Regions from separate parts of the Bacillus sp. GW823-FHT06A11 genome, predicted to be linked through region 2. Evidence: riboswitches for the same ligand, from Rfam matches in the RefSeq annotation. Region 2 holds a riboswitch; each other region holds the start of a gene.

Region 1 (7,385 bases), on a different contig from region 2:
ACTTGAACTAAACTACGCACTTGAAATTCCAAACATGCTTAGCTTATTAGTGGGACTAGACCCTAGCACTGTCGTAAAAGGTTTAAAGGAATTCCCACAAGAAACATGGCCACCATTTTATACACATACACTATTCAACTTAATGGTCGGCACTGCTGCGTTCACCTTTGCAGTTGCAGCAATTGCACTCTTATATTGGTATTTCGTGTACCGAAAAAAGGGAACAGAACTACCGAAGTGGCTACTTTGGGGGGCTGCCGCATGCGGACCAATTATGATGCTCGGTATTGAATTCGGATGGATTTTCAGTTGTAGCGGTCGTCAACCATGGACAATTTATGGTATGCAACGTACCGTCGATGCAGCTACACGCGCTGATTTCGTCGGTCCTTTATTTATTTTGTTCATCATTTTATATATTGGACTCGCTATTTTAACAGTCTTTGTTCTACGGACATTCTTTAGAAGACATCCATTAAAGAATGATTTACAACACCAAGGAGGCGATTCTCATGCATGAGGAAAGTATTGCAATCATCATCTTATGGGCCCTTATTTTCGTATACAGTATACTAGGGTCCATCGATTTTGGAGCTGGTTTTTGGGGCATGGTATACGCAAAACATCCAACGCTCGCTGCTAAACTTGCGAATCGGTACTTATCACCCACTTGGGAAGTAACAAATACGTTCCTCGTCTTCGTCGTTGTCGCATTTCTCGGCTTCTTTCCGAAAGCAGCCTTTACTCTTGCGACAGTAATGTTCGTACCAGTTATGTTAATTTTAGTGCTCGTTGCAGTACGTAGTACATTTATGGTATTTGCTTACTCCTTGCCGAAATATCAGTACCTTCTTCGGGTTATTTCAGGTATTACTGGTCTCTTAATTCCAGCACTATTAATTACCGTTTTACCCGTTACAGAGGGAGCCTATATTACAATGTCTGAAGGGAAAGAAGTACTCCTGTATGGAAAACTTCTTTCTAGCCCGGTTATCTATTGCTATATGCTCTTCGGAATAACGTCTGAACTATTTCTCTCCTCTCTCTTTCTTGCTGATTTTGCGAGAGAACAAAGTTCAGAAGATACGTATAGAATTTATAGAAGAAATGCCATCATCCTTGGTCCTGCAACGCTCGTTACAGCGATCATCGCCCTCGTTGTAATGGATCCTGAAACACATTGGCTTATGCAAGGATTAATAAAGCAATTCCCGTGGTTTACAGTTTCTATTGTTTTATTCGTTATCGGATACTCGTCCCTTTGGTGGACAAACAAAAAGTACAATACACTAGGATATCCTCGTATTGCCGTTTTAGCTGTCGTCGCTCAATATGCATTTGCAAGCTACGCTTACGGCGTCGCGCATTTACCTTATATTATTTATCCTGACGTAACTGTATTTACAAGCTTTACAACGACAGAAACGTTCTATGCACTGCTCATTCTATACGCAATTGGGATTGCAATTTTATTACCAGGATTTATTTTCTTCTGGAATTTATTCTTGAAGGATCGTACTTTTTTGAAGGAAAAATAATATAGTCTTGGGGTCTGTTCCAAAAGGCATTTTGGGATGGGCTCCTTTTGTCATGTTTTGTCGATAAGTCGATATATTTTAAAAATCGCTGATATATTTTGAGTTGCGCCGATATAAATCTCATTTACTACCTTACTACCCAATCAATTTATAGACTCCTATCACAATAGTTATTTCACTACTAATGACACTTGTCCTTTAGCATGAAAAACACATATTCGCTTCATCTCGTTATACGTCTAGTTCTTCTTATTTTTTGCTGAATATACTAAAAATATAACCTTGAGACAAGCTACATCTATTCAAGGGAAAATAGAAAGGTAGGCAAAATATGAGCATTGAAATATGGATTACTATTATTGTATTCTTCTTAACGATGATTGTTATCTTTTGGCGGCCTCGAGGTTTAAATGAGGCGTGGCCAGCAGCAATCGGAGCTGGTATCATCATAATTACTGGACTTGTATCAAAACCAGACGTCATGGATATTATAAGTAAAATTGGCGGTGCTTCCATAACAATATTAGCGACCATCGTCATGGCAGTTATATTAGAAAGCTTCGGCTTTTTCCATTGGTCCGCAGCGAAACTAGCAAATCTAGCAAAGGGTTCTGGACGCCGCTTATACTGGTATATTCAATTATTATGTTTTCTCATGACTCTCTTATTCAATAACGACGGTAGTATTTTAATTACAACTCCAATTTTAATTCTTCTTCTAAAAAATCTTCAATTAAAACCTCATCAGCAAATTCCTTATTTATTAAGTGGTGCTTTAATCGCTACGGCATCTAGTGCACCAATTGGTGTAAGTAATATCGTAAATTTAATCGCATTAAATATCGTTAATATGACTCTTTATATGCATACTGCTATGATGTTTGTACCTGCAACATTAGGCTTATTATTTATGTCATGGCTCATGTATACAGTTTTGAAGAAAAAACTTCCGAAAAAATTGCCTGTTTCTTCATATGATATTGAAGAAATTTTCTTCACGAAAAACTTCCATCCACTAAAAGGAAATAATTCTGTTGATACGAAACAAAAACGGACAAGATTCATGTTAAAAGTATTAGGTTTCGTCTTCCTTATGCGCTGTCTTCTATTCGTTGCATCCTTCTTATCCATCCCAATTGAAATCGTTGCAGTACTTGGTTCACTCGTTCTTCTCATTTGGAGATGGTACTACTTACGAACAAATCCTGTCGACATTTTGAAAAAGACACCATGGCACATTTTAATTTTCGCCTTCTCTATGTACGTCATTATTTACGGACTCCACAACGCAGGATTAACAGCTGCACTTGTACAATGGCTCGAGCCAATTGTGAATCAGCATCTACTCTATGCTAGCTTTGCAATGGGTGGACTTGTATCCATCCTCTCTAACGTCTTCAATAACCATCCTGCCCTTATGATTGGTACAATTACATTAACAGAAATGGGACTAGATCCAGTCACATTAAAAACAATCTATCTTGCAAACATCATTGGTAGTGACATCGGCTCACTATTACTACCAATTGGTACACTAGCTTCACTCATTTGGATGTATATTCTGAAACAAAACAAAATTAAAGTAAAATGGAAAGACTATTTAAGTGTATCCCTTATCGTTATCCCGCTCACAACAGTCGTCACACTATTCCTCTTATTCTACTGGGTACATCTCTTCTTCGCCTTATAAACAACAGAAGCCCCATTTGCTACCGTCTTAGCAAATGGGGCTTCTTCTATAATAAAGTTAGGTACTACAGTGTGATCAATCAAGTAAAGAGGTGTAACATGTTATTGATATAAATGACTACCAGCTTCTTTAAATTCTTCTGCTTTCTCTTTCATTCCTTTTTCAATTGCTTCTGTCGTTTCTAAATCATTTTCTTTTGCATACTCACGAATATCATGTGAAATTCTCATACTACAAAACTTCGGTCCACACATTGAACAGAAGTGAGCTGTCTTTGCCCCTTCTGCAGGCAACGTTTCATCGTGATATTCCATCGCACGTTCAGGATCTAAAGATAAATTAAATTGATCGCGCCAACGGAATTCGAAGCGTGCTTTTGAAAGTGCATCATCACGCTGATGAGCCGTTTTATGTCCTTTCGCAAGATCAGCCGCATGCGCTGCAATTTTGTACGTAATAACACCCGTGCGTACATCATCTTTATTCGGTAAACCTAAATGTTCTTTCGGCGTTACATAACAAAGCATCGCCGTTCCAAACCAACCGATCATCGCAGCTCCAATTGCCGATGTAATATGGTCATAACCTGGTGCAATATCTGTCGTTAGTGGCCCAAGTGTATAAAACGGCGCGCCCTGACAAATATCAAGCTCTTTCTCCATATTCTCTTTAATTAAGTGCATCGGTACGTGTCCAGGTCCTTCGATCATAACTTGCACATCATGTTTCCAAGCAATTTTCGTTAATTCACCAAGTGTTTCAAGCTCAGAGAATTGTGCTTCGTCATTTGCATCTGAAATCGATCCTGGACGTAATCCATCTCCAAGAGAGAACGAAACATCGTACTGCTTCATAATTTCACAAATCTCTTCAAAATGAGTATATAGGAAGTTTTCTTTATGATGGAATAAACACCACTGCGCCATAATCGAACCACCACGCGAAACGATACCTGTCGTACGCTTTGCAGTAATTGGAATGTAACGAAGTAATACACCAGCATGAATCGTAAAGTAATCCACGCCTTGCTCCGCTTGCTCAATTAACGTATCACGGTACACTTCCCACGTTAAATCTTCTGCAATTCCATTTACCTTTTCAAGCGCTTGATAAATCGGCACAGTTCCAACTGGTACAGGCGCATTACGAATAATCCACTCACGCGTCGTATGAATGTTTTTACCTGTAGATAAATCCATAATCGTATCTGCACCCCAGCGAGTAGCCCACGTCATCTTTTCTACTTCTTCTGCAATAGAAGAAGATACAGCAGAGTTTCCGATATTCGCGTTTACCTTCACATGGAAGTTACGCCCGATAATCATCGGTTCAGCTTCTGGATGATTAATATTCGCTGGTAAAATAGCGCGGCCTTCTGCGATTTCCTTACGAACAAACTCCGGCTCTACTCCTTCACGAATTGCAACGTATTCCATCTCAGACGTAATAATGCCATTACGCGCATAATGCATTTGCGTAACATTTGCACCTTGCTTCGCTCTAAGCGGCTGGCGATCCATTTGCGGGAAAACAGGTGTATGTTTCGAAGCCACTTTCACACCGTCATCCTCTGGTTTCACCTCGCGCCCTTCATATGCCTCTACATCCCTGCGCTCCATGATCCAAGAATGACGCGGCGTTGGAATTCCCTTTTCCAGCTCCACTTTATACGCCGGATCCGTATAAGGACCGCTCGTATCATACACACGGACTGGAGGATTTGGGATGCCGTTCGTTTCGCTTTGTTCAATCTCACGCATCGGCACTTTCATGCCTGCGCGTGGTCCATCCACATATACTTTCTTACTCCCTGGTAAACTCGATTTCAATTCAATTTGCTCAGCTGAAACAGACTGTTTCATAACCTTTGTTGCCTCCCCTGTTCGTGACAAGGACGAGATATGGCCAGCGCATGCCAAAATAAAAAGAGCCAGGTCCATAAAAAAATAAGGACCTGGCTCATAAAAGACATCATTATGTAAAGCCGTTAACTTCCCTACGCTGGTACGAGCCAGATCAGGTCCAAAGGGTTAAGAAGATCACGCGCTTCTCTCTCAGCCTACGCATACGTTAGGCACCCCTAGTTTATCACTGATTTAATTTTCAATACTTTCCCATCATACACGATAATCTGAAAAATGCAAAGGTTATTTCTTTTTCTCTTTATGGAATCATCCACGTTAAATAATATACTTGAACATACGTCATAATACCAACAATAATTACGAAGAACACCCTATTGTAAAAATAGTTTATGACTTAACATGGGAGTTTAAAAACATCTTCACCACAAAGAGTGTTGAGAATCTCGACCATTGTATTGAGAAAATTAAAAATACTAATATACAAGAGTTTAAGAGCTTTACGAATGGATTAGCCCGGGATATTGAAGCTGTCAGAAATGCGGTAACTTATGAGAATAATAATGGTCTTGCCGAAGGGAGCATAAACAAGTTAAAGCTTATTAAAAGAATCATGTATGGTCGATGCAAATTCTCCACATTGCGGACAAAGATTCTACTTTTGGAAAGAATGAGACTTTTCAACTAACTCCGGGAAGAACCATTTTTTACTTGCCAAATACATTCATCAGTCCCGTTTGAAAAAGAGCCTTTGTCTCTGCTGCATTTCGCTACAACTGCTACTGTTACCTGCCATACAACCTGCAATAGAGATAGGTAACAATTTACTATACAAGGAACAAAATTGACCTGCTCCTCCATTTAGTGATTTAACTATCTTTATTATTCAGAGCTAAAATTCAAAGAAAAAGCCCTTACATTAATTGTAACGTTATTTCCTTTATATGTTAATTTTTTTGTTGTCTTGTTAGTTAAAGGGGGACTTAGTACAAAAAATAAACGTAGATAGTAGCACGAACACTGTTCTTGTTATAATTAATTTTTTTCAGAACGTCTATAATCCTCTTTTAAAAAATATATGTAAATATAATAAAAAACGAATGATTAATAGAAATATTCTACACCACTCGTTTTTTATCGGACTTCTTTTTACTGTACTTTTATTTTCTTTATGAGTTATTAGAAAAATAATTGTCTATATAAGTCTTTATTTTTTCAAAATTCTTTTCCATAAATAAGATTGCTGGTACTTCAATTATTGGAAGATTATTTTCATTATCAAAAGCTGGACACGGTTTGGGAACTACCAAATAGTCAACTGAGTTTTTATCCCTAATATAATTAATTGAAACATCATAATACTTAGAAAAATATCCCTTCAAATCATCCTGATTCCTTAAAAATGGTAGAGAAAATATTGAACCATAATTTATACCAGCGTCGACAATTAATACAAAGCATATTTTTTTCATGATACACCCTCCTCGTATAATAAGTTTTAAGTTAATAACTGTTCCTTGAAAATTAAATAGTTTTTATCTTCAAGAGCTACATCAAAAAAATGATGTATGGGTAAAATTTAGTCTTGGATACTGGGGGTTTTCTCCAGATAATGGAAGTACGGAAATGGATCCATCGGGAATATACTTACTCCTCCTGTAGTTCGACCACGTTAAAAGACTGTGACCCAGACCAAAATGCACTGCATACGCACAAGCTGTATCGGTTTCCTTCACTTACCTCTCATAGTGGTGGGAGGGTAGCTTAGATGAAGGCAATCATTGAATACTCATACGCGAGGTTGTGGCTATGTTTTGGACTCTAGGGAGATCCCACAGTATCCAAGCTCATTCCAAATACTATTCAAAGAAAGGAGGTCCTTTCTTTGAGATTATTCGTAGCTATTGATGTAAGCTCTGAAAAACTTGATGTATGTTTTCTTGACAGTCATGACACTGTTTTGAAAGAAATTTGTCTTTCAAACGATGTGAATGGTGCCAACGCCATTAAGGAGGATGTTCTCCATTTTCACCAGTTGTACAACTATAAAAAAATTGTCATTGGCATGGAATCTACTTCCGTCTATAGTTTCCATCCTTCCATGTTCCTAACGGAAGATAAGAATTTGAGGGCTTTAGACGTGGAAGTGGTCGTACAAAATCCAAAAGCCATCCATCGGTATAAAAAACTCTTTGAAGAAGATAAGACCGATAAAATAGATGCTTTCCGTATTGCCGATTTTTTACGAATCGGGCGGTATAATAAGTTTCTTATCAAGGAGGAAAAATACGTTGC
Region 2 (7,385 bases):
GGAAAAGCTATGGTATGTATAAAAAGGAGGAAATAAATAATGACACGAGTTAGAGACTTAATGAGTACCCATATTGTACATTGTACACCGCTAGACAATGTATATGAGGCAGCTGTAAAAATGAAGGAAGAATCGGTTGGGTTAATTCCTGTTGTTGAAAATGAGCAAGTTATTGGGCTTGTTACTGATCGAGATTTAGTTGTTCGAGGGATTGCTGAAAAACATCCTGGATCTAATAAAATTACAAATGTAATGACAACAAATATTATCTCAGTTTCTCCAAATGATTCTATTGAAAAAGCTACAGAGCTAATGGCACAGTATCAAATTAGACGGTTACCAGTAGTTGATAGTGGTCAGCTTATTGGCATGTTAGCACTAGGGGATTTAGCTATAAGGGAATCGGCAGATGGTCAAGCTAGATTTGCCTTGAGCGAAATCTCAGAGCGTACAGAGTAAATTGAAACTTTAATTAACCGAGAGTTTAATGGTCAATCATAAAGAGCTAAATTATATATAAAGTTCAGATACATTATTCTAGTATATATGGATTAAACTAATATGTTAGCGTGATGTATCTGAGACATTATATAATAAGGATATGGTTAATAATTTCCACAGTTTTTTTAAATTTGTTATTCTTCATTTTTAATAAGAGAAAAGATGATATACTGATAGATATAAGTATTATGAGAGATTTTGAATATAACAATATTAATTTTTAGTGGTACGATAATAAATTAATATTTCCTACATAGATGAAAAGGGAAGGGGAATTATATGAAGGCTGTACAGGGCGATCCAAATTGGAATTTGGTTACAGATACATATATAGAACCAAATAATTTTGCTGAATTATTTTCTTTGCTTGTACCTTGTCACCCAAAAGGTGAGGGGAAAGAACGAACTATATTAGTATGGAAAGAGAAAGAATTTTATAAAGAAGAAAATTTAGCGGCATTTATCGTATATGGCATGAATAAAGTAAAGAATTTACCGCAGTTTCATAAAGATGAAATTCCAACTTTAGTGCGTATTCTTCGCTTATGCCAAGAGATTGGTTGGTATGAAGAGGCAAATGCTTTTATGATAGCACAAGGATTAGCTGAGTTTGTTCATACTTCATTGGAATATGAAACATGGGATCTTTTGACGCAATCAGTTGCTTTAAACTATTTAATTATTAAATATCGTATAGGTGAATTGACAGATAGGGATATTGAAATTTGGGATAGAGTTAAATTTAATGAGAAATGTATAACCGATTGTAAACATTTATTATCTCATAAAGAAGTATTGGAATTTACATTCTTTTATATGTGCAAGAGAGCGAAATCATTATCAAAAGAGCAATTAAATAGTGATATGATGAGTTTAGCAATGTATTGTAATACTTTCGTATATGATTTATATACACATGATTTATTACGGAAATATCGTAAGTGTACAGATTTCCTATCATATTATGGACCTAGTCAGGCAGTTTTAGCATGTCAAAGAGCTGTATTATCTCAAATTTCCGATCGCTTAGACCCATTAAAGACAACACATGTAGATGATTATTTATATGTAATGAAAGAAATGATGGAGCATATGACGATAGGAGTAATGGATCGATACGGTCATTTTATTGGAAAGCTACTATCTTATGTGCCATTTTTCGAGATGATACAAGTTCCACAGCATGCATATTATTGTGAAGAATTACTGTATATTTGTAAGGGCATTGAATATAAAGAAGAAACACTACGCAATTATATATTTATACAATTACATGATTGTTTACCATCATTCTTTAGGCTATTTCTTAAAAATAAGCGTTACGCAACGATTCATGATATTCTTTTCTATTGGTGCGATGACGAACAACGAATGAGCTTAGAGAAAAAATATAATCTGAGCTTTATTTATGAAAAATATGCTTGTGGATAAACAATATTTTCGATATGAAAAATTAATATAAATTAAAAAGGATCTCCAGTTTATGTGAGATCCTTTTTTGTTAGTAAAACAAGGAGAAAGTGATTAAAACAAGAAACAACATTCCATATAGAAGAAGTTGTGCAGTATAACTTCCTTGTATACCAAAAAAAGTATTGGCTTTCTTATACAAATGCAATATGTATTTTATTGGAGTATCTTTGAAAGATTGGTACACAGTGTCTCCTCTTTCTAAGCTTCTTGTTCTTGTTTTTGTTTTTGGTTATAAGGGACATTAATATATCTAGCTACAAATAATAAAACAGCCATAAAGAATACTGGAAATACAGTAGATAAATAAAAGCCATTACTAATTATATTTGTTATGAGAGCACTCAAAAGAAATATAGCGTTATAAATATGGGCAATTTTTTGTTTTAGTTGCACTTGAAATGATTCCATCATAATTTCTAATGCAACAAAAGCAATAATAATAGATAAAAATACAATGTTTGTATTGTAAATGATTAAACAACAGATTAAACCTAAAAAGGCTGCGTATTCAATTATAAGAGGTATATTGCGTGGCATACAATTTACCTAACTAAATATGGCAGTGGATTTACTGCATTTGTTTTTTCAAAATTCCATTCTCCATTATGTAATTCAAAATGAAGATGTTGCCCGTATGAATGACCTGTGTTGCCCATATGACCTACTAATTGTCCAGCTTGTACTTGATCACCAGTTTGTACAGTACGATCCTTCATATGAGCATAAACAGTTGTATATAATTTCCCATTGATTTGATGCGCAATGAACACAACATTGCCATAGCTAGCTGAATAATAAGATTTCACAACTTTACCTGCAGCAGCAGCTTGGATAGAGACGTTCCCTGGAGCAGCAATATCTATACCATAATGCATTTGTTCCCAGCGTATATCAAAGGTTGAGCTAATTCTTCCTTGAGCAGGGAATTTGAAAGCAGCTGGAATAGATGAAGGCTGATCTGTTTTAGCCTGTGGTTGATTTTGTACTACATAGTGTTTTGCTACATATCCGTATCCTGTGCCAAAACGAATTTTATACCAAGTTCCTACAGTTTCTACTACTTGTACTTGTGTACCGTTTTGTAATGAACCGAGTAGAGCGCTACTTGTACTAGTGTTGCTACGTACATTCAGATTAGGTGTTGCAACAGTATATTTTGTATTATTTTGAACGGTGATTCCTTTTACTAAGGGTTGTGAACCATTAGAGATGAATGCTTTTTGTACGTAACCCGTTTGGCCATTATGTGATATTTTATACCATTCGCCTTGATCTTCTTGAACGGTAATAAACTTGCCATTTGGTAATACATCTAAAATGGAAGATTCTAAATTAGGTTCAGAGCGAACGTTTAATGCATTAGCATTGACGATGTATTGATCATTAGATTGAAGTTTGTTTTTTAGTAAAATAGCATCTTTTTGTACATAACCTACTTTATTATGAACAGATACTTTATACCAACCATTAGTTGTTTCAAGGATGTTCACTTTTGTATTAAAGCGAATTGTATCAATTGATGTGCTTTTTACGTTATCTTCTGTATGTAATGCTACTTGATCGACTTTGACATACCCAGTTTTAACATTAGATAATTGTTCAGCGTTTGCTTTTTGTACATTTGTTTCACCCATAGAAGGAAGTAAAGAAGCAATCGCTACAGTAGTTGCTGTTAAAGCCGTAGCTTTCATATTCATGGAATAGAGACCTCCTCTAGTTGTATAGTTGTAATTTTATTATAGTATAAAGATATAATATAGTGGGTGTATTCACATAAATGTAATATGAAATCAATATAAAAATAAATTTTTTGAGGATAATGATTCCTTTTTATACAATTAATTTGGGTTTTATTTTCTAAAATAGAATGTATGTATTGTATAACTTCAATATTTTGTTGATAATTAAGAAAATTAAAACAGTTGATGATGTCTTATTAGGGTGTTATACTGACAGTGATAATTTTATAGTTTGCTAGGAGAGCTGGTGTTGCCAGCTGAGAGTAGGCCGTAAGCCTTTGATCCTTTTTATTACCTGATCTAGATTATGCTAGCGTAGGGAAGCAATTCGGACACTAACAATGAGTCCCCGTTTCTTTGCGTATAGAAACGGGGCTTTTTTATTTGAAAATTTCATATTGAAACCACTAGGGGTGCTTGATTTGCTGAGAGAGGAATAATCCTTAACCCTTATAACACCTGATCTAGGTAATACTAGCGAAGGGAAGTGGAACATCGAATAAATGTATAATTTTATTTGCTGTAACCACTTCTTATATATAGAAGTGGTTTTTTATTTAGATACATATATTGAAAGGGGATAGAGAAATGAAATTTTGTGATAGATTATTAGAAACTGTGCAACCGGTTTGGGAGATGAGTCATAATCATCCGTTTGTAGTGGGTATGGGAGATGGCACGTTAGAAAAAGATAAATTCCAGTATTATATTATTCAAGATTATTTATATCTGCTAGATTATGCAAAGTTATATGCGATTGGTGTTGTAAAAGCAACGAATCCACAAGTAATGGGAAAGTTCGCTGAACAAATTGATGGGATATTAAATGGCGAAATGACAATCCATAAACAATATGCAAAAAGACTTGGAATTTCTATAGAGGATATAGAGTCTGCGAAACCATCTGCTAAAAATTTAGCTTATACAAATTACATGATGTCTGTATCTCAAAATGGCACACTTGCAGAATTAATAGCAGCGCTTCTTCCATGTATGTGGAGCTACTGGGAAATTGGAAAGCGTTTAAATGATATTCCTGGAGCAAGAGATCATGAGTTTTTTGGTGAGTGGATTCAAGGATATAGTTCGGAAGAATACGGTAATCTTTGTATTTGGTTAATAGATTTATTAAATGAAATGGCAGTTGGAAAGTCTGAGAAAGAACTAGATAGATTAGAGGAGATTTTCTTATATTCCAGTCGATTTGAATATTTATTCTGGGATATGTCCTATCGTAAGGAGATGTGGGGATTTGAGGAGCAAGAACATACTACAGTTTCATAATGTTTCTTTTCATTACGATGAGAAAGCAATCATCCATGAATTAAATGCTTCTATACATGAGAAAGAGTTTGTCAGTATTATCGGACCGAGTGGATGTGGGAAAAGTACTTTATTTCGCCTTATTACAGGCCTAGAGAAGGTAAGTATTGGAAAGATAGAACTGACAGAAACAAAGCACCATCCTGTAGGATATATGCCGCAAAAAGATATGCTTTTGCCGTGGAGAACAATTATTGAGAATGCTGCTCTGCCGCTAGAGTGCCAAGGTGTACAGAAGAAAGAAGCACAAGTAAAGGCAAAGGAACTGTTATATAAATTTGGTTTACAAGGATATGAGACAAAACATCCGAAAGATTTATCTGGTGGTATGAGGCAACGCGTATCTTTTATCCGAACTTTGTTAACGGGCGGGGAGATATTGTTATTAGATGAACCGTTTAGCGCGTTAGATGCTTTAACGAAGGCCTCTTTGCAAGAATGGCTGTTTGAACAATGGCAAGAGTGGGAAAAAACAATTTTATTCATTACTCATGATGTTGAAGAAGCGTTATTTCTTTCGAACCGAGTTTTAGTAGTGGAACAGCAGCCGATAACGACTTTGACTGAGCGGATTGTACCACTTGATCATAACAGAACACGAAAAGATTTATATAAACCGGAAGTATTAGCGCTGAAAGATGAGCTTCTTAGTATGTTACAAAGGCAGGTACTTGTGTGATGAACCGATTGAAAGAATTAGTTCCTGCTATTACACTTTCTAGTATTTTACTAGCTGTGTGGGAAATAGGAGCAAGAATTGTAGATGAGATGTACATTTTACCGTCACCGTCTGCGATTGTAATGAAGATATGGAAACTAAAAGACATATTATTTACGGTTCATTTACCTGCAACGTTATACGTCGTTTTAATAGGTGTTGTTATTTCTATCGTATTAGGTGTAGGGCTAGCGATGTTAATGAATGCGAGTACATGGATGGAAAGAGCATTTTATCCATTATTAGTTGCTTCACAAACGATTCCGATTACTGCGCTTGCTCCGCTATTTGTTTTATGGTTTGGATACACAATTTGGAGTAAGGTTGTTGTCACAGTTTTAATTACGTTTTTCCCGATTGCGGTCAATACGTATGATGGACTGCGTAGTACAAAAAAAGAATGGGAGGAGCTCTTAGTTACATATGGAGCAACGAAAAGAGATATTTTTCTTAAATTAAAGTTGCCGTCTGCTCTTCCTTATTTTTTCTCAGCTTTAAAAATTGCAGTTCCGCTTAGTGTTATCGGAGCAGCAATTGGAGAATGGCTCGGTGCACAAGCTGGACTTGGATATTTCAGTAAGAGAATGATGACGCAGTTAGATGGAGCTGGCGTATTTGCACCCATTGTATTGTTATCATTATTAGCTATTTTCTTCGTCGTACTTATTTCCATATTAGAAAAGAAATTCATTAGTTGGAGGAAGCATTCATGAAATTTTTAAAGCGCATCTTTGTGTTTACATTATTAATTGCAATGATTACAGGATGTTCGAGTAATTCAGCATCAGAAAAAAGTAAAAAAGAGAAAGAAATAACAGTCATGTTAGATTGGTATCCAAATGCGGTACATAGCTTTATTTATGCAGCAATTGAAAAAGGATACTTTAAAGAAGAAGGTGTAAAGGTAAATATTAAATTCCCTTCTAATCCGACTGATCCATTAACATTGGCAGCAGCAGGGAAGGTGACAGTTGGCTTGTATTATCAGCCAGATGTTGTTATGGCAAGAGCAAATGAGCAAATTCCAGTGAAATCAATTGGGGCTGTCGTACGTTCACCATTAAATCATGTCGTATCGCTGAAATCAGCGGGTATTCAATCACCGAAAGATTTAGAAGGAAAAACAGTAGGATATTCTGGAACACCTTTAAGTGAGATGTATTTAAAAACGATGGTAAAAGAAGCTGGTGGTAATCCTGATACAGTGAAAGTAGTTGATGTTGGATTTGATTTAGTACCAGCCTTAATTACGAAAAAAGTGGATGCGGTAACAGGGGCATACATTAATCATGAAGTACCGGTTATGCGTCATGAAGGCCATGAACCAGCTTACTTTAATCCAGCTGATTACGGAGTACCGAACTATCATGAACTTGTGTTTGTAACAGGTGATAAAACGTTGAAAAAAGATAAAGAAGCGTTGCAAGCTTTCTTACGTGGTACGAAAAAAGGCTATGATTTCATGAAGAAAAACCCAGATGAAGCATTGAATATTTTATTAAATCATCAAGAAAAAGAAAACTTCCCACTTGTGCCAGAAGTTGAAAAGGAAAGTATGAAAATTTTATTAGAGAAGATGGAAACGAAAGATGAGCCATTTTTATCAGATTCAAAAGAATCTTGGGAGAAAC
Region 3 (7,385 bases), on a different contig from region 2:
CTTGGGATGATTATTCTACCGGTGACACAGGTGTGTATGATTACGGTGATTTAGCAGCCAATTACGTTAATAAAAATGGTTTTGTACGCTACTGGAATGACACAGCTAAAGTACCTTACTTATATAATGCGACTACAGGCACATTTATTAGCTACGATGATAATGAATCTATGAAATATAAAACAGACTATATAAAGACGAAGGGTTTAAGTGGAGCAATGTTTTGGGAACTAAGCGGGGATTGCCGTACAAGTCCAAAATATAGTTGTAGTGGTCCAAAATTACTTGATACGCTAGTAAAAGAATTACTTGGTGGACCTATTAGTCAAAAAGATACTGAGCCACCAACAAATGTTAAAAATATTGTAGTTACGAATAAAAATTCAAGCTCAGTTCAATTAAGTTGGACTGCATCCACTGATAACGTAGGCGTTACTGAATACGAAATTACTGCCGGAGAAGAAAAATGGAGTTCAACAACAAATAGCATTACAATTAAAAACTTAAAACCTAATACGGAATACACATTTTCAGTAATTGCCAAAGATGCTTCTGGAAATAAATCACAACCTACCGCTCTTACTGTCAAAACAGATGAAGCTAATACGACACCTCCTGATGGAAATGGCACTGCTACATTTTCAGTCACTTCGAATTGGGGCAGCGGTTATAACTTCTCGATTATAATCAAAAATAATGGAACGACCCCTATTAAAAATTGGAAATTAGAATTTGATTATAGCGGCAATTTAACACAAGTTTGGGATTCTAAAATTAATAGTAAAACAAATAATCATTATGTAATTACGAACGCAGGATGGAATGGCGAAATTCCTCCTGGCGGATCTATTACAATTGGTGGTGCAGGAACAGGTAATCCTGCCGAACTTTTAAATGCCGTCATTAGCGAAAACTAGACGTAATATCCATTAATTATTTCACTAAAGTTTGAATTTAGGTTCGAGCAATACCTCCTAAATTCAAACTTTTAATTTTACGAAAAATCAAATACATTACAATAACTTATTATAATTATATTTAGTTTCTAATATGAAGTTTATATGAAGTTCATTTGAATTTTACATGAATTTCCTTTAATTTCTATTGTCTTCCTATAATATCCACATTATCCTTTACATATAGGAATTATTTTCATTCCATTTTGAACTATCTATATATATAAAGAAAGATAGTCACCTGTTAGGGAAAGGCTTTCGTATTATTATAAATATAACAAAAGAAAAAGCACGCTTATAAGCGCACCATAAGAGTGCTTCTTCATACAATTCTCATGTAAGAGTTCTCGAAAATCATGTTAATCACAAAGAAAAGGCATTAGCTCATAAAAGCTAATGCCTTTTCTTTATTCATATTGTTCAGCATTCCAATCTTCTATATTCCACACTTTTGTTATCCACGATTCATAGAAAGAAGGTTCATGTGAGACAATTAAAACTGTTCCTTTGTATTGTTGTAACGCTTCCTGTAAAGCCATCTTAGTTTCTACATCCAAATGATTAGTCGGTTCGTCTAAAATTAAAACATTGCTTTTCGTTACGATAAGTTCACATAAACGCACTTTCGTTTGCTCTCCACCGCTTAATAAACGAATAGGTTTTAATACGTGTTCTTCTTTCAATCCACACTTCGCTAATGCTTGGCGCACTTCTTTCTTTGTCATATCTGGTCGTTCTGTCCAAACTTTCTCTAACGGTGTTATTTCTGAAGCAAACTCTTCCTGTGCAAAATAAGCAGGATTTACTCGTTCCCCAACAAAAATTGAACCGCTTAGCGGCTTTATTTGACCTAATAACGTCTTTAACATTGTCGTTTTTCCAATACCATTATGACCAACAACAGCTATCTTTTCTCCTTTTTTCACTTGTAAATTCAAGTCTGGAAATAACGGCTCACTATAACCCACTCTTAGTTTCTCAGCCTGTAATATACGACTTACTGGTTCATTATAAACAGTAAAAGCAAAACGGGACCGAGGTACATTATTAACCTTTTCAACCCTTTGCATTTTCTCCAATACTTTCTCTCGACTTTTTGCCTGTTTTGCTTTTCGAATTTTATTTTTTTGAATAAATGTTTCTAACTGAGCAATTTCTTTTTGTTGTTTCGCATACGCCGATTGTAATTGTTTCCTTTGCAATTGATAACTTTGTAAAAACTTTTCATAATCCCCTACATATCGCTTAACTTTTCGTTCTTCTAGATGGTAAATGACATTCGTAATATTGTTCAAAAATACTTCGTCATGCGAAATGATAATATAAGCTTTTTCATACAACTTCAAGTACGATTGCAACCATTCTATATGTGCTGTATCTAAATAGTTCGTTGGTTCATCTAGCAATAAAACATCAGCTTTTTCTAGAAGAAGCTTTCCTAGTAATAACTTTGTCCGCTGTCCTCCACTTAACTTTGAAACATCCTTTTCCAATCCTATTTCAAACAGCCCTAAACCAATTGCCACTTCTTCAATTTCTGTATGAATTTGATAGAAATTAGAGTTTTCCAATATAGTTTGTAACTCTCCATACCTTACTAACAATTTTTCTACTTCTACTGCTTCAGCCATCTCTTCTGCAATTTTTAACATTTCGTATTCAATCGCATACAAGTTAGAAAATGCACTTTGCAAGTATCCTTCAATTGTTATTCCTTCTTGTAAATCTATATGCTGCTGCAAAAATCCAACCTTCACATGTGGAAACCATTCAATGTTCCCATCATCATGTATAAGTTCTCCTGTTAAAATTCTTAGCAGTGTTGATTTTCCAATCCCATTTTTCCCTACTAACCCAACATGCTCCCCCTTTAATAATCGAAAGCATGCATTATATAAGATGGTTTTCTCACCATACGAATGACTTAAATTTTCTACTGTTAATATACTCATTGTTTTCTCTCCTTTACTTATCGTCCATAAGCTAAATAGAGAGACCAACAGTATGAAGCCTTATTTAATTATGCATATAAAAATGGGTAAGGTGAATACACCTTACCCATTACATATTATCGTAAAAAAGGATTAAGGTTCTTTACCTGCTGTCTTCAATTTAGCTTAATCTTAAAAAATGGGCAGACTTCTCCCCTATCAAGCTAAAACCATTTGAAGAACAGTTGATAAAGTCATTTTATCCTTTCACTCCTTTAACATTTGTTATATTAAGAGTATAAACTACTCTGTTATATTCTATTCTCTATTTTCCCTTTTGTTCCTTCTCCATCTTTTCATATTATAAAAAAGCCTCTTAACAGTAATTATACTAAAAACTGTTAAAAGGCTTTTTCTATTTTTTCATATAAGGAGCTAACACACTTAAAATCTCTTCTTTATCCTTTTTTAATTCGAGTGATGTTAACATATCCATCGTTCTCGGTCTAGGTAATTTCACTTGTACCTCGCCAACTATTGATGCTGGTCTTTGAGATAAAATAAATACGCGATCTGAAAGCAAGATTGCCTCATCTAAGTCATGTGTCACCATAACGATTGTTTGCTTCTCTTGATGCCAAGAGTTTAAAAGCCAGCTATGTACTTCCATTTTTGTAAATGCATCTAACTTTCCAAAAGGCTCATCAAGCAGCATAATTGGCTTTTCACATAAATATGTGCGCAGAAAACTAATTCTTTGACGCATACCACCAGACAATTCATCTGGATAATGGTCTGCATATTCATCTAGTTCGAACTGCTTTAATGCTTCCATTCCTTCTGTCAGCCTTTGTTTTTTCGGCTTTCCTTCAATTTCTAACGGAAGAACGATATTTTGCAAAGCTGATCGCCACGGTAGTAATAAATCTTGTTGTGGCATATAACTAACAACATCTTGCTCTTGTACTTGCTTATCTTTATACATTACGTTCCCGCTTGTTGGTTTTTCAACATTTGCAATCATGTTTAATAATGTGCTTTTCCCGCAACCACTCGGTCCTACAAAAGAAACAAACTCTCCCTCTTGTATAGAGGCACTAATATTCTCTAATACATTCTTTCCGTCGAAAGATTTCACTATATTTTTTATTTGTAATCCGCTCATTTTTCACTTGGAAGGAATTCATTTGTAAAAGCATCTTTTACATCGATTTTCTTTTTAATAACTTTGTTGTCATATAAGAAATTCATGTAATTCGTCCAAATTTCTTCCTTCTGTACTCCCCATGCTTTCGCATCATCTTGATACTTCGTACTTAACCATTTCTGGCTTTCTTGAACTAAATCTTTATTTACATCTGGAACAGCTTTAATTAGAATATCAGCAGCTTCTTTCGGTTCCTTAATTGCAAAATTATAACCTTCTGTTGTTGCACTCATAAACTTTTTCACAAAGTCTTTATCTTGCTTCGTATGTTTTTCACTCGTAATAATAACAGGACTATAGAAATCAAGCGCTGGATCTAAGTCTTTCACCATAATCGTATTTAACTCTTTTCCTTGGCGCTTCGCTTCAATACCATCCCAACCGTAATAAATCCATTCGAAATCTGCATCACGGCCGATTGATTTAAAGAAATCTGTTTGTCCTAAGATGATTTTTTCAACTTTATTAAAATCAGCTTGATGCTTATCCATAATCGTCTTTAATGTCGCTTCTTCCGCTGGTCCTCCCCAGCCGCCATAACGTTTACCTTCAAAATCTTTCGGTGACGTCATATTATCTTTCTTAAGCGATGCAAACGCTGAAGTGTTGTGCTGAATAATCGCTCCTACAGATACAACAGGAATTCCTTCCACACGAGCTAATGTTACATTTTCTTGTGCGCTTATTGCGAAGTCTGCTTTTCCTGATGCTATCATTTGCTCTGCTGTTACATTGTCACCTGGTTGAATAATTTCTACATCTAATCCTTGCTTTTTGTAATAATCTTTCGTTTGCGCTACATACAAGCCAGTATGATTCGTATTTGGAAACCAATCTAATACTACTTTTACTTTTTGATCTTTACTTGCACTTTCTTCTTTCTTCGCCGGATTACATCCAGCCACACCTACCGCTACTAAGGCAGCTAACATAACTTTCAAACCTTTTTTCATTTTCTGCCGTCCTTTCTATATATCCATGGTGCTGTTATTCTTGCCATAAACTCTACGATAAAATACAGGCATAATGTCACTATAACGATGATTGCTGCAACACCAAATACTCGGGCAGTCAAAAAGGATTTTGTAGCCCTCGTAAGCATAACGCCTAATCCTTCACTTGCACCGAGCCATTCTCCGATAATTGCCCCCATTACGCTATATGTAACTGCAATTTTTAAACCGGAGAAAAAGTATGGAAGCACTGCTGGAAATTTTACTTTCTGGTAAACTTGCCATTTTGTCGCCTTCATTGTTTGTAACAGCTTCAACATGTTTTTATCTACTGTTTGAAAACCTTCTAAAATACTAAGCGCAATTGGGAAGAAACAAACGAGTATTACGACCATTACTTTCGGCAACATCCCATATCCAAACCAAATAATAAATAGCGGTGCAAGTACAACAATTGGAATTGTTTGCGAAATAACGAGCAATGGATTTATTAAAATACGAAATAACGGTATAACGTCCATAATAATTGCGATGCTCGTCCCCAATAAAATTGCAAAGAATAGTCCAATTATAACTTCCTGCAGTGTTTGCATCGTATTTGGTAATAGTAAATCTTTCATCCCAATTAATTCTTGAACAATGGCAGAAGGCTTTGGTAAAATCCACGGTTCGATTTTAAATAATGAAACAGATCCTTCCCATATCGCAATGAGAAGGATAAGCCAAATAGTTGTAATAAGTTTAGATTGCTTCTGGTTTTGCATATTCATCACGGTACTTCCAAACCTTTTCATCTATCGTTACACCAGTGCTTGGACGATAATGGATTTTAATAGAAGTAATCACTTCTTCTGCTCCAGCATCGACGCAAGCTTGTTGTGCACGTTTAACGACATCAAGAAGTACATCTAATTCTCCTTCCAAAGTTGTTTCCATTGCCCCTACTTCATAACGAACTCCCGATTGTTGCACAACTTCAATTGCTTTATCGACAACAGAATATACATCTTTCGTTTTCGCTTGTGGTACTACTGAAAATGACATTGTAACTTGTTGTGACATAATAAAATCCCCCTTATAAAATTAGATTTCAAAAATAAGAAAAGGCTTTCCTACTGCGTAGGAAAGCCTTGTATGCAAGTTATTATAGAATAACATATGCTACATCACTTTAAGTAACTCCCTACGCTGGCATTATCCAGATCAGGTTGAGGGTCGATGTTTACTTACATCCTCTCAGCCAATTGGCTCCCCGGTCCTTAATTCGTTTTCATTGTAGCATGATTTATTTTATTGAACAAACAAAAGCATGCATAATCATTTCATTATTTTTGGAAAATATCCAACTTTTTCACCATGAGCTAATAACTGCTGTATAAATTCTTTATTGATTGCTGGTACTATCAATTCTTTTTTCTTAATCCATTCATTCGTTCTACGCGTACCCATTACAATTTCAGATTGCTGCGCTCCATCTCCTGCAACTTGAGAAGCAATTAACTCTGCTATTACTTCATTTTCCTTCGCTAATTCAAGTCCGGTATTTACATATTCTGAAAGTGGAACCATTTTAAGATTGTATCCACACTCTCCAATTAACTGTATAAATTGTTCAAACTCAATTTGCTGTGGATGACAAATATGTAACGTCTCTCCTACAATTTGCGAATCTTTTAAATACGATACAATTGATTTACTAGCAAAATCAATTGGTGTGAAATCAACTTTCCACTTCACATTTGGTGCTTTCCCAATTAATAGCATTGTTTTAATAAGACGATAAAATGCGTTTCCTTCAATATTTTGTTGGAACGAACCTGTTTCTGAATGACATGCTAAATTACCTGCACGATAAATATTTCCGCGCAAACCATTTTTCATTGCTTCACGAACAATGTTTTCCGCTTGTAGTTTACTATTTGAATATACATTCTCTAAGTCTACACTGTAATTAAAATCACCAGTTTTCATGTATGTATCCCATTGATCTACCGCTAATTCTAACGGGATACCAATTGTAGAAATAAAATGGAATGTAGCACCTTTCTCCGCTAATGCTAGCATACGGCTAGTTCCTTGGACATTTATATTTTCAAATTGTTTTACATCTCCAAAATGTCTTACATCTGCACCGCAATGAATTATCGTATCCATCTTAGAACTGATGAACATAAATTCTTCTTCGCTCATCCCAAGATACTCTTCCCCCAGATCACCAGCTACGGCCTGTATACGCTGTAACCATTCTTCACATATATCACTAAAGTAGCCTGTTAATGTATCTATAATTCTTTGTTGCACATCTTTGGTTGGTCTTACTAAACAATAAATAGTAGCA

What was found. A riboswitch is a leader RNA that binds a small molecule or an ion and turns the genes downstream of it on or off. The one in region 2 is predicted to bind thiamine pyrophosphate.
Region 1: it holds a riboswitch for thiamine pyrophosphate, as region 2 does, so the genes downstream of both, thiC (phosphomethylpyrimidine synthase ThiC) here and tenA (thiaminase II) in region 2, are expected to answer to the same signal.
Region 3: it holds a riboswitch for thiamine pyrophosphate, as region 2 does, so the genes downstream of both, AC1Q8L_RS25375 (MTH1187 family thiamine-binding protein) here and tenA (thiaminase II) in region 2, are expected to answer to the same signal.

What each region holds. Positions count from the first base shown of each region.
Region 1 is NZ_JBXAHS010000004.1:285,686-293,070, reverse strand. Features, by position in the region: gene cydA (cytochrome ubiquinol oxidase subunit I) at 1-520, shown strand, start outside; gene AC1Q8L_RS20680 (cytochrome d ubiquinol oxidase subunit II) at 513-1,538, shown strand; gene AC1Q8L_RS20675 (arsenic transporter) at 1,870-3,228, shown strand; gene thiC (phosphomethylpyrimidine synthase ThiC) at 3,330-5,090, opposite strand; TPP riboswitch at 5,205-5,320, opposite strand; partial or broken gene AC1Q8L_RS20665 (L-lactate permease) at 5,392-5,463, opposite strand; gene AC1Q8L_RS20660 (transposase) at 5,467-5,778, shown strand; gene AC1Q8L_RS20655 (hypothetical protein) at 6,260-6,562, opposite strand; gene AC1Q8L_RS20650 (IS110 family transposase) at 6,976-7,385, shown strand, end outside.
Region 2 is NZ_JBXAHS010000001.1:1,666,469-1,673,853, reverse strand. Features, by position in the region: gene AC1Q8L_RS08480 (CBS domain-containing protein) at 40-459, shown strand; gene AC1Q8L_RS08475 (DUF3965 domain-containing protein) at 781-1,932, shown strand; gene AC1Q8L_RS08470 (hypothetical protein) at 2,173-2,511, opposite strand; gene AC1Q8L_RS08465 (SH3 domain-containing protein) at 2,517-3,671, opposite strand; TPP riboswitch at 3,941-4,052, shown strand; TPP riboswitch at 4,113-4,216, shown strand; gene tenA (thiaminase II) at 4,302-4,997, shown strand; gene AC1Q8L_RS08455 (ABC transporter ATP-binding protein) at 4,966-5,715, shown strand; gene AC1Q8L_RS08450 (ABC transporter permease) at 5,715-6,467, shown strand; gene AC1Q8L_RS08445 (ABC transporter substrate-binding protein) at 6,464-7,385, shown strand, end outside.
Region 3 is NZ_JBXAHS010000007.1:118,415-125,799, reverse strand. Features, by position in the region: gene AC1Q8L_RS25400 (glycosyl hydrolase family 18 protein) at 1-917, shown strand, start outside; gene AC1Q8L_RS25395 (ABC-F family ATP-binding cassette domain-containing protein) at 1,364-2,908, opposite strand; gene AC1Q8L_RS25390 (ABC transporter ATP-binding protein) at 3,303-4,052, opposite strand; gene AC1Q8L_RS25385 (ABC transporter substrate-binding protein) at 4,049-5,047, opposite strand; gene AC1Q8L_RS25380 (ABC transporter permease) at 5,044-5,817, opposite strand; gene AC1Q8L_RS25375 (MTH1187 family thiamine-binding protein) at 5,789-6,109, opposite strand; TPP riboswitch at 6,211-6,312, opposite strand; gene AC1Q8L_RS25370 (non-ribosomal peptide synthetase family protein) at 6,365-7,385, opposite strand, start outside.